DNA from 3 places in the Paenibacillus sp. FSL R5-0517 genome. Region 3 is predicted to be linked to each of the others. Evidence: riboswitches for the same ligand, from Rfam matches in the RefSeq annotation. Region 3 holds a riboswitch; each other region holds the start of a gene.
What was found. A riboswitch is a leader RNA that binds a small molecule or an ion and turns the genes downstream of it on or off. The one in region 3 is predicted to bind S-adenosylmethionine.
Positions count from the first base shown of each region.

Region 1: it holds a riboswitch for S-adenosylmethionine, as region 3 does, so the genes downstream of both, MKX40_RS25490 (methionine ABC transporter ATP-binding protein) here and mmuP (S-methylmethionine permease) in region 3, are expected to answer to the same signal.
Region 2: it holds a riboswitch for S-adenosylmethionine, as region 3 does, so the genes downstream of both, metA (homoserine O-succinyltransferase) here and mmuP (S-methylmethionine permease) in region 3, are expected to answer to the same signal.

Region 1 is NZ_CP150235.1:5,720,452-5,723,616, reverse strand. It holds gene MKX40_RS25500 (heme A synthase) at 1-725, shown strand, start outside; gene MKX40_RS25495 (Cthe_2314 family HEPN domain-containing protein) at 915-1,631, shown strand; SAM riboswitch class I at 1,770-1,911, shown strand; gene MKX40_RS25490 (methionine ABC transporter ATP-binding protein) at 2,037-3,071, shown strand; gene MKX40_RS25485 (methionine ABC transporter permease) at 3,072-3,165, shown strand, end outside.
Region 2 is NZ_CP150235.1:1,951,502-1,954,666, reverse strand. It holds gene MKX40_RS08810 (PLP-dependent transferase) at 1-889, opposite strand, end outside; gene metA (homoserine O-succinyltransferase) at 914-1,831, opposite strand; SAM riboswitch class I at 2,067-2,190, opposite strand; gene corA (magnesium/cobalt transporter CorA) at 2,642-3,165, shown strand, end outside.
Region 3 is NZ_CP150235.1:5,988,849-5,992,013, reverse strand. It holds gene MKX40_RS26795 (GerAB/ArcD/ProY family transporter) at 1-236, shown strand, start outside; gene MKX40_RS26790 (Ger(x)C family spore germination protein) at 233-1,435, shown strand; SAM riboswitch class I at 1,506-1,608, shown strand; gene mmuP (S-methylmethionine permease) at 1,699-3,111, shown strand; gene mmuM (homocysteine S-methyltransferase) at 3,089-3,165, shown strand, end outside.

The DNA.
Region 1 (3,165 bases), 270 kb from region 3:
TGTCCATTGCCTCGTTTGTTGCTTTTCTGCTGTTTGGCAAGTCACGTCGTGACCTGCAATTGTTTTCTTTCTTAACCCTGGTATTTGTTATCGTGCAGGGAATCATGGGGGCTTTTGCCGTTGTCTTCTCCCAATCTTCAGCAGTCATGGCACTGCATTTCGGCTTTGCACTGATTGCTTTTGCCAGTTCCCTGATGATGGCGCTGGGCATAAGGCAGGAGGCAAAAGATGGCGGATTGGAGCGCCTGAATAAATACCCTCGGGTGAGTAAAAAATTCAGGAATCTGGTCTGGTTCTCCACTATTTACACATATCTCGTGGTATACACGGGTGCATTTGTGAGCCACACGAATTCTGCTGGCGGATGTTCCGGATTTCCGCTCTGTAACGGGCAGATCATCCCTGAGCTCTCAGGAGGGGTAGCGGTTGCTTTTGCTCACCGTGCAGCAGCAGCGTCGCTCGTCATTGTTATTGCAATTCTGGGTCATTTCGCTTACCGTAATCATCCGGACAACAAGGAAATGCGTACCCTTGGCGTGGTATCCGTTGTTCTCATCCTGATGCAAGTCGTGATTGGTATTTTCATGATGGTGACAATGAACCGCCCGGAAGTATATATGTTCGTAGCTCTCGCTCATATGCTGGATATCGCCATATTGTTCGGAGTTTTAACGTATATGAGTTTCCTGGTGTACAAGCTACATCGACCGGTTAATCGGTTCTAGATACAGATACAGTTCTCTTGAAGGTACTCGGCCTAATATGAAAGTCCACCATCCAGTGATGTACATCATTGGACAGGTGGACTTTGTTTGATGTCAGGGGGATCAGGGCAACCTATGGCAAGCAGCAATTACGGAATGGATGAAGTGTTACGGTGATGAAATGTTGATTCGGAAAAGAGGAGGTTAAATATGCTGCGAACGTTGTTGGGGGAAAAACCGCGTATAAACGAAGGTAAATTGAAGGAAGCGATGGACTCCATGGCGCATACACTTGAGCTCTTTCAGCGGCAAATGCATGTGGATCATGATCCCACGCATGACTATCGGAAACTGTATGTGTGGACTCAGGGACTCATCTCCTCACTGGATGAACTGGAGCAAAGCAGCTTCGCTGCAGCTCATTTTCGCAAAAAGGTCGTTGCAGGCTCAACGGACGACATGACGCCGACTGAAAAAGCTGAGTATGCCCGATATGTGTATTTCTACAAAGATGGCTTCATCCGCTGCTTTGCCATTTTGGATAAAGTCGGGACCGTATTGAATGAAATATTCCAGCTGAATACTTCAAATACAAAAGCGCATTTTTCTTATTTTACGGTGTTAAGGCAGTTCGATTTTGCGAGGGAGCATCATGATCTTGCATTGAAATTAATTCAGATCAAGGACTCATATCGGGAGCCGATGAGCAAGCTGCGCAAACGACGTAATATGGAAATTCACTACATGAACTCGGAAATGCACGATGACCTGTGGCAGTTACACCAGACCTTGCAAGGTAAAGTAAAGTTGGAGGATCTGAATCAGCATGTGCAGGAAATGCGTCAGGGCGTGGATATGGTCTGTGAAACGTTAACAGCCTCTTATCGTTATATCAATAAAATATGGCAAAGAAATAATTCCCTTTGACAAATCGGAATACTTGGAATATACTGAGTTTCAATTAGAGTGTTACAATGACGAATAATGAACTGATATTTCTCAAAAGTTACATTCACATTATAAAGCATGAACTACATGAACTTATAAAATCCTACAATAACATATTTCTTATCGAGAGCGGCGGAGGGACAGGCCCGATGAAGCCCGGCAACCGATTTGTAATGACATGATACATGTATCATTCGTTATAGATGTTAGGTGCTAATTCCTACAAAATGGTGCAAGGCACGATTTTGGCAGATGAGAAGGTATATTCTTTCACGTAAAGAGCCCTCTTTGTTTCTGCAAAGGGCTCTTTTTTGTACTTTAAGGGGAGTTTTCCTTTAGATCGGGTAAAGATACATGTAGGTGGTTGGAAAGGGGCAAGTGCGATTGATTGAATTAAAAGGATTAACCAAAACGTACGGCAAAGGAAAAAAGTCGACAACAGCGTTATCCGAGCTGAATTTGAACATCCAAAAGGGTGAAATCTACGGCGTTATTGGCCATTCCGGAGCGGGTAAAAGTACACTGATTCGCTGTATTAATTTGCTGGAGCGGCCTACGGAGGGTGAAGTATGGGTTGACGGGATCAATCTGACTGAACTGAGCAAAACCGAATTGCAGCAACAGAGACGCAAGATCGGGATGATTTTCCAACACTTCAATCTGTTATCCTCTGCAACGGTATATGATAATGTGGCTTTTCCACTAAAGCTTGTGAATACACCCAAGGATGCCATTGATCGCAAAGTGAAGGAAATGCTCAATCTCGTTGGTCTGGAGAACCATAGCAACAAATATCCAGCTCAATTATCAGGTGGACAGAAACAACGTGTGGGGATTGCCAGAGCACTTGCGAGTGATCCGAATGTACTTCTCTGTGATGAGGCTACTTCAGCGCTTGATCCGCAGACGACAAATTCAATTCTGAAGTTATTGCTCGACATTAACGAAAAGTACAACCTTACCATTGTGCTGATTACACATGAGATGCATGTCATTCAGAACATCTGTGATAAGGTGGCTGTCATTCATCAAGGTGGCATTGTGGAACAGGGACCTGTAACCGAAGTGTTCCTGAAGCCGCAGCATGCGATTACGCGGGACTTCATGATGCGTGACCATGAAGCTGGACTGGCTCTGGAAGAGACTGCTCTGGCAAATGCAGGCATTGAATTGCAGGCAGGTGTTGCATCGAAACTTGTGAAGATATCCTTTCTGGGGAACAAAACGTATGAAGCGATTTTGTCCAGGACGGTTCGCAAGACGGGTGTGGATTTTGCCATCCTGCAAGGGACAATCTCTACGATTAAACAGGTTCCTTATGGTCAGCTGACCGTTCGGTTCGAAGGTGATTCCAATGCGATTGATCGGACGATATCCGAATTGACCGCTGAGGGACTTGATGTGGAGGTGCTTCGTTAGATGGATTTTTCAACAGTTCGTTGGGAAGAGGTTGGTAAAGCTTCCATAGAGACACTGCAAATTTTGGGTGTATCAGGCCTATTCACCGTTATCT
Region 2 (3,165 bases), 2.9 Mb from region 3:
TGGATTGTTTATTCTGCACCTCATACCCCGGATGATCGGACAGGCCTGGATGATACACTTCACCCACCGCTGGATGCTCAAGCAAGTATTTGGCAATGGTAAGCGCATTGTATTCATGACGCTCCATGCGAAGAGCCAGCGTTTTCATCCCTTTCATCAACTGGTAGGAGTCACTTGGAGACAATACCGCTCCAATGGAATTATGCAGGAACGCCATCTCTGCAGATAATGCCTCACCCTTGGTTATAATTAGTCCGGCCAGCACATCATTGTGTCCGCCCAGATATTTGGTAGCGCTATGAATGATGATATCGGCACCCAGTTCAATCGGACGTTGGAAAAATGGAGTCAACAACGTGTTGTCAACAATGGTCAACAGGCTGTACTTTTTCGCCCAGGAAGCAACGGCTTCCACATCTGTGATCATCATCAATGGATTGGTAGGTGTCTCAATAAATACGGCTTTGGTATTTGGCTGACGAACCTTCTCCAGTGCTGCCAGGTCATTCGTGTCCACATAACTTGCGGTTACACCGAAACGGGACAAAATGCGTTCGAGCAGGCGATAGGTTCCACCATACAGATCCAGCGATACTATAAGATGATCTCCTTGACCAAACATGGCAAAAATCGTTTGCAGGGCGGCCATACCCGAGCTACAGGCAAACCCTGCATCACCGGACTCCAGCGCTGCAGCCGCTTCTTCCAACACTTTACGGGTTGGATTCGTCGTACGAATATAATCAAACCCCGTGCTTTGTCCTAGCTTCGGGTGGCGAAACGCAGTGGATTGATAGATCGGAAAGTTAATGGCGCCTGTTACCGGTTCATTGATGGACCCTATTTGTGCTAAGCGGCTTTCAATTTTCAACTTGTTGTTGTCTTCCATTGCTGCATCCTCCTGTAATCTCGATTAGATTTGCGGGCCAATATCGTAAGGTGTTTCTTGATACACATAGTAATTGAGCCAGTTAGAGAATAATAAGTTGGCATGAGCGCGCCAGGTAGCCGGTGGCACACGGGAAGGATCGTTATTTGGATAATAGTGTCTAGGCAATGCAATATCCAATCCTTTGGCTACATCCCGGTCATACTCCCACTTTAATGAGAACGGGTCGTACTCGGCATGACCTGTGGCAAAAATTTGTTTGCCGTCTTTGGTCGCAACCAGGAAGATACCCGCTTCCTCGGATTCAGCCAAAATCTCTAAATTTTCATTCTTTTCAATATCTTCGCGTCTCACTTCCGTATGACGGGAATGTGGAACGTTGAATACTTCATCAAATCCACGCAACAATGGAACATGTGGTTTATTGATCGTATGTGGGAAAACGCCAAAGCACTTTTCATCAAGTGGTACTTTCGGCACATCAAAATGATGGTATAAACCTGCTTGGGAAGCCCAACATATGTGGAGGGTTGAAGTCACATTGGTTTTGGTCCATTCGAAGATCTCCTGGATCTCATTCCAATAGTTCACGTCTTCGAAATCCATCTGTTCCACCGGGGCACCCGTAATAATCATGCCATCGAAACGTCGGTGTTCAATCTCGTCGAAGGTTTTATAGAACAGATCCAAATACTCCTGAGACGTATTCTTCGACGTATGGGATTTGGGGTGTACGAGAACAACATCCACCTGAATAGGCGTGTTTCCGACCAGACGAAGCAATTGTGTTTCGGTCGTTTCCTTTGTCGGCATCAGGTTTAATATAGCGATACGGAGTGGACGAATATCCTGCTGGTATGCAGAAGTTTCATCCATGACGAAGATATTCTCTCCTTCAAGTACTTCTTTTGCTGGTAAAGTATCCGGAATTTTGATTGGCATGGTAAGTCTAACTCCTCCTTGTGCATAGATAGATGCAACTGCCACTGGCTTGATGTCTTCATATCAATACAGTGACAGACTGCCTTGAGCTTGTAAAAACATTGAATTGCTCTTTCATCCAACGTTACAAACAACCTCAAGTTCCTTAGCGAAAATCACTGCTGAGAAGTCGGGGCATATGACAAAGACCTTCCTCGGATTTCGAGAAAGGTCATATGTAAATAGATATGCGCCTCTCTCATCTCTCAGTTACAACAGTGCCACTTGACACTAGGTCGCTGCAAGAATTAGCACCGTGCGGTATACCGCCGGTTGCCGGGTTTCATCGGGCCAGTCCCTCCACCTACTCTTGATAAGATTTCGCTGTATTAGATTGTAATTTAATATGGTTCACCGTCTACTTTATTACATTAATGCCCTTACGTCAAGGTGCAGTTCTCTGTCTGCTGTCCAGATCGGAACCGTTCTTCATCCGTTGTCATACACTGCCTCAGGGCGCGAAATAGACACATTTTTGCGCTTGAAAGCACCTTGTACCAGCGGTATACTAAACAAGGTGTTATAAACCCTTATGTGAGAGGTGACATATTAAATGGATGGCGACCCGAGGCCTGACTGGCAGCCGAATTCCGACAAACTGCATAGAGAATTGACATCAGCATGCCGGCAGCGGGACGTGACTTCCGTTTGATTATATAGTGAACGCAGCCCTGATCTCCAGGCTCCGCTGCCGACCGGCTGATTTGTTCTTTTTGCGCCCATAATGATAATATCCGCCGAGTTGGCGGGTGCAGAAGGAGTAGATTAACGATGAAAATCCGGTTGGTAAACAACGGTGTGTTTATTCCGGTGGACGATATTCAGCAGGCGCTGACTCCACCAGCGGAAGGATTTTACTGGATTGATGCAGATGTAGACGATTTGGCGGTACTTCAACCGCTGTTCTTGATGCATGATCTGGCTGTGGAAGACTGTCTTAGTGACGAAGAACAACGTCCGAAGATTGAAATTTATGAGAACCATTATTTTATTGTAATCAATAGCATACGTTTCGATGATGAAGAGATTTTTCTGCGTGCAGTCAACTTGTTCCTTGGCAGACATTTTATTATTAGTGTTACGAAGCAAAAGGTCAGCGAATTGCGCACACTGAAACCAATCCTGTGGGAACAGGAAATCAGTACACCGGATCGTCTGCTCTATTTGCTGGTTGACTTGATTGTTGATAATTATTTCACCGTAGGTGACCGAATTGAAGCACGGATTGAGAAGCTTGAGGAAGACATTCTGATGCATACCAAAAAGTCACATCTGAATGAAATCATCGGGCTGCG
Region 3 (3,165 bases):
CACATTACTGTGCTTCGGTGGGTATTCGTGATTTGTTCCGTTCAAAAAAAATGAAGGGGATTATGTATGGTCTGCTTCCATTCATTTATGTGACAGCCATGATGCCCAAAACGGTGGATGATACTTTTGCACTTGGAGATATGCTGGGTAATGCATCTGTGTTTTTATTTGGCATTCTTCCTATGGTGTTACTGTTGATAAGTCTGATTCGCAAAAAAGGAGGCAAACATGCATGATGCCATTCCGTATGCTCTTACGTTTAGCTTCTGCCTTTTGTATTCTATTGACGCTGTCCGGATGCTGGAGCAGTCGGGAAATAGAGGATCTAAGTCTCTATGTTGGTCTTGGAATCGATGTCGGCAAAGAGACGGAATTCGAGAAAGACATCGCTGCTCAAGGAGGCTCATATCCTAAGAAGAACTATGTAACTGCCACGGTGCAGATCGCTCCGGGCTTCTCCAACAGTCAATCGAGCCAGCAATCCGGTTCTCCTTCTTCCGGCAAAACATCCTATGCCAATGAACAGCTCAGTGGAGATTCCATGTTGCAAATCTTCCGTCAGTTTGCGTTAAGGCGGGATCGACCACTTATTGGACATCATCTGAAAGTTATCGTCGTTTCCAAGGATATTGCCAAAAAATATGGTTTGGACCAATTGCTTGATTTTGTACTACGGGATAATGATATTCGACCGAACTGCCTGGTGCTAATCAGTCATCATTCTGCATTAGATGTGTTGACTTCACAGGACCCGTCTCGGATTCCGGCATTTTATCTCACAGGAATTACGAACAATTCGTACTTGTCCAACAAAATATTGGATCCTGTATTATTGTCTAAGTTAGATGCACAGATGCAGTCCGGTTCCAGCTTTCTGCTGCAAAATGTGTTGAATTCCCATGGAGAGGACAAGTTCTCTGGAGGTAGCATTTTTGATGGAAAAACAACGAAATTCATTGGAGAACTTAGTCAAACAGATCTTGAGGGTTTGTCATGGCTCAATTCCAAAAAAAAAGGAGGTGTCTTAAAAACACATAACAAGCAAGGATTCACCGTGGTATATGAAATCAAGAAGAAAAAGGTGAAAATTATTCCCAAGGTGGTCGGCAATGATATTTCATTCCATGTGAAGACTGAATCCGAAGGCTGGCTGATGGAGGATTGGCGCGCTCCCGAGGAAGAGGAAAAAGGTGAATATCTAAGAGAATTGGAAAAGGATTTTGCTGAGCTGGCCGAACAACAGATTCGTCAGGTGTTGTACAAACTTCAGCATACTTATAAAGTCGATGTAGCGGATTTTCGGGACAGCTTGCGTATTAAACATCCAAAGACATGGAAGAAAGTCAAAGGTGATTGGGATAAAATTTTCAGTACCGTGCCGATCACGTATGAGGTAAAGACCACTATTACCAATCCAGGGTCTTCCACAGAATAGCGAGATGTGCCATTTATGATATAAATATTGACACATTCATAATCAATCGCTATATTTATAAAAAATCATTTTCTTATCCAGAGAGGTGGAGGGACTGGCCCTTAGAAACCTCAGCAACAGATCTGAAGGATACTGTGCTAATTCCAGCGGGTGAACAGCCTGATAGATAGGAGCGTTTGTTTTTATTTGTCAGTAACGGCGCACTCTTTAGGAAGAGTGGGTCTTTTTTGTTTTTCTGGATGAAGAAGTAGGGAGCAGCAGGTATGGAGAACAACAACGACAAAGGGCATTTTCAGCGGAAAATGCAGGCACGGCATGTGGTCATGCTCTCTCTGGGTGGCGTCATTGGAACGGGATTATTCCTGAGCTCGGGTTATACGATTCAGCAGGCGGGACCACTGGGAACTATTCTTTCCTACTTGATTGGAGCGATCGTAGTATATCTGGTGATGCTCTGTCTTGGTGAACTGTCTGTTCATATGCCAGAGACGGGAGCATTTCATAGTTATGCGGCAAGATATATTGGACCAGCAACAGGCTACACGGTGGCTTGGTTGTACTGGTTAACCTGGACTGTTGCGCTTGGCTCTGAATTCACAGCCGCCGGTCTGCTTATGCAGCGTTGGTTCCCATCGGTAAATGTATGGATATGGAGCGCACTTTTTGCACTGATGATCTTTTTGTTCAATGCTTTAACGGTAAAACTTTTTGCGGAATCCGAGTTCTGGTTCTCATCTGTCAAAGTAGTTACCATCGTAATCTTCATTATTATCGGTGGTGCAGCCATGTTTGGGTTCATTCCCATGGCGGATGCTGAACCGGCTCCATTTCTATCAAATATTACCGCATCCGGGTGGTTCCCTCATGGGGCTACAGCGATATTGATGACTATGCTTGCTGTTAACTTTGCATTCTCAGGCACTGAGTTAATCGGTATTGCCGCCGGGGAGACGGAGAATCCAGAAAAGACGATTCCCAAAGCTATTTATACCACACTGTGGCGTTTGGTTATTTTCTTCATCGGAACGATTGTTATCTTGTCGGCCTTGCTGCCCATGTCGGACGCCAGTGTATTGGAAAGTCCTTTTGTAGCGGTAATGGAGCGGGTGGGTGTACCCTACGCTGCAGATATTATGAACTTTGTTATTCTGACGGCGATTCTCTCTGCTGCCAATTCGGGCCTCTATGCATCTTCACGGATGCTCTGGTCTCTGGCTGACAAAAGAACGATCTCTCCGTGGTTTGCCAAATTGACCAAGCGCGGGGTACCGCTGAATGCACTTCTGATCAGTATGGTGGGTGGTGCACTGGCTCTGCTGTCCAGCATTATTGCGCCAGGTACGGTGTATATTACGCTGGTCTCCATATCAGGTCTGGCTGTCGTTGCCGTATGGATGAGCATCAGCGCTTCCCAGTACATGTTCCGCAGACAGTATATCCGGGAAGGACATGCGGTCAAGGATCTGGTCTACCGTACACCACTGTATCCGGTGGTACCGATTGTTTCATTTATATTATGCCTGGCTTCATGCATAGGTATTGCCTTCGACCCGACACAGCGAATTGCGCTGTATTGTGGGGTTCCATTTATCGCAGTATGTTACGCAGCTTATTATTTGACAGAACGTGTGAATAAGAAAAGAGGACAAGTACATGACACAAACACAACCGACTAACCCCATAGAACAGATCCTTCGTGAACATCCGGTCATGATTCTGGATGGAGCGCT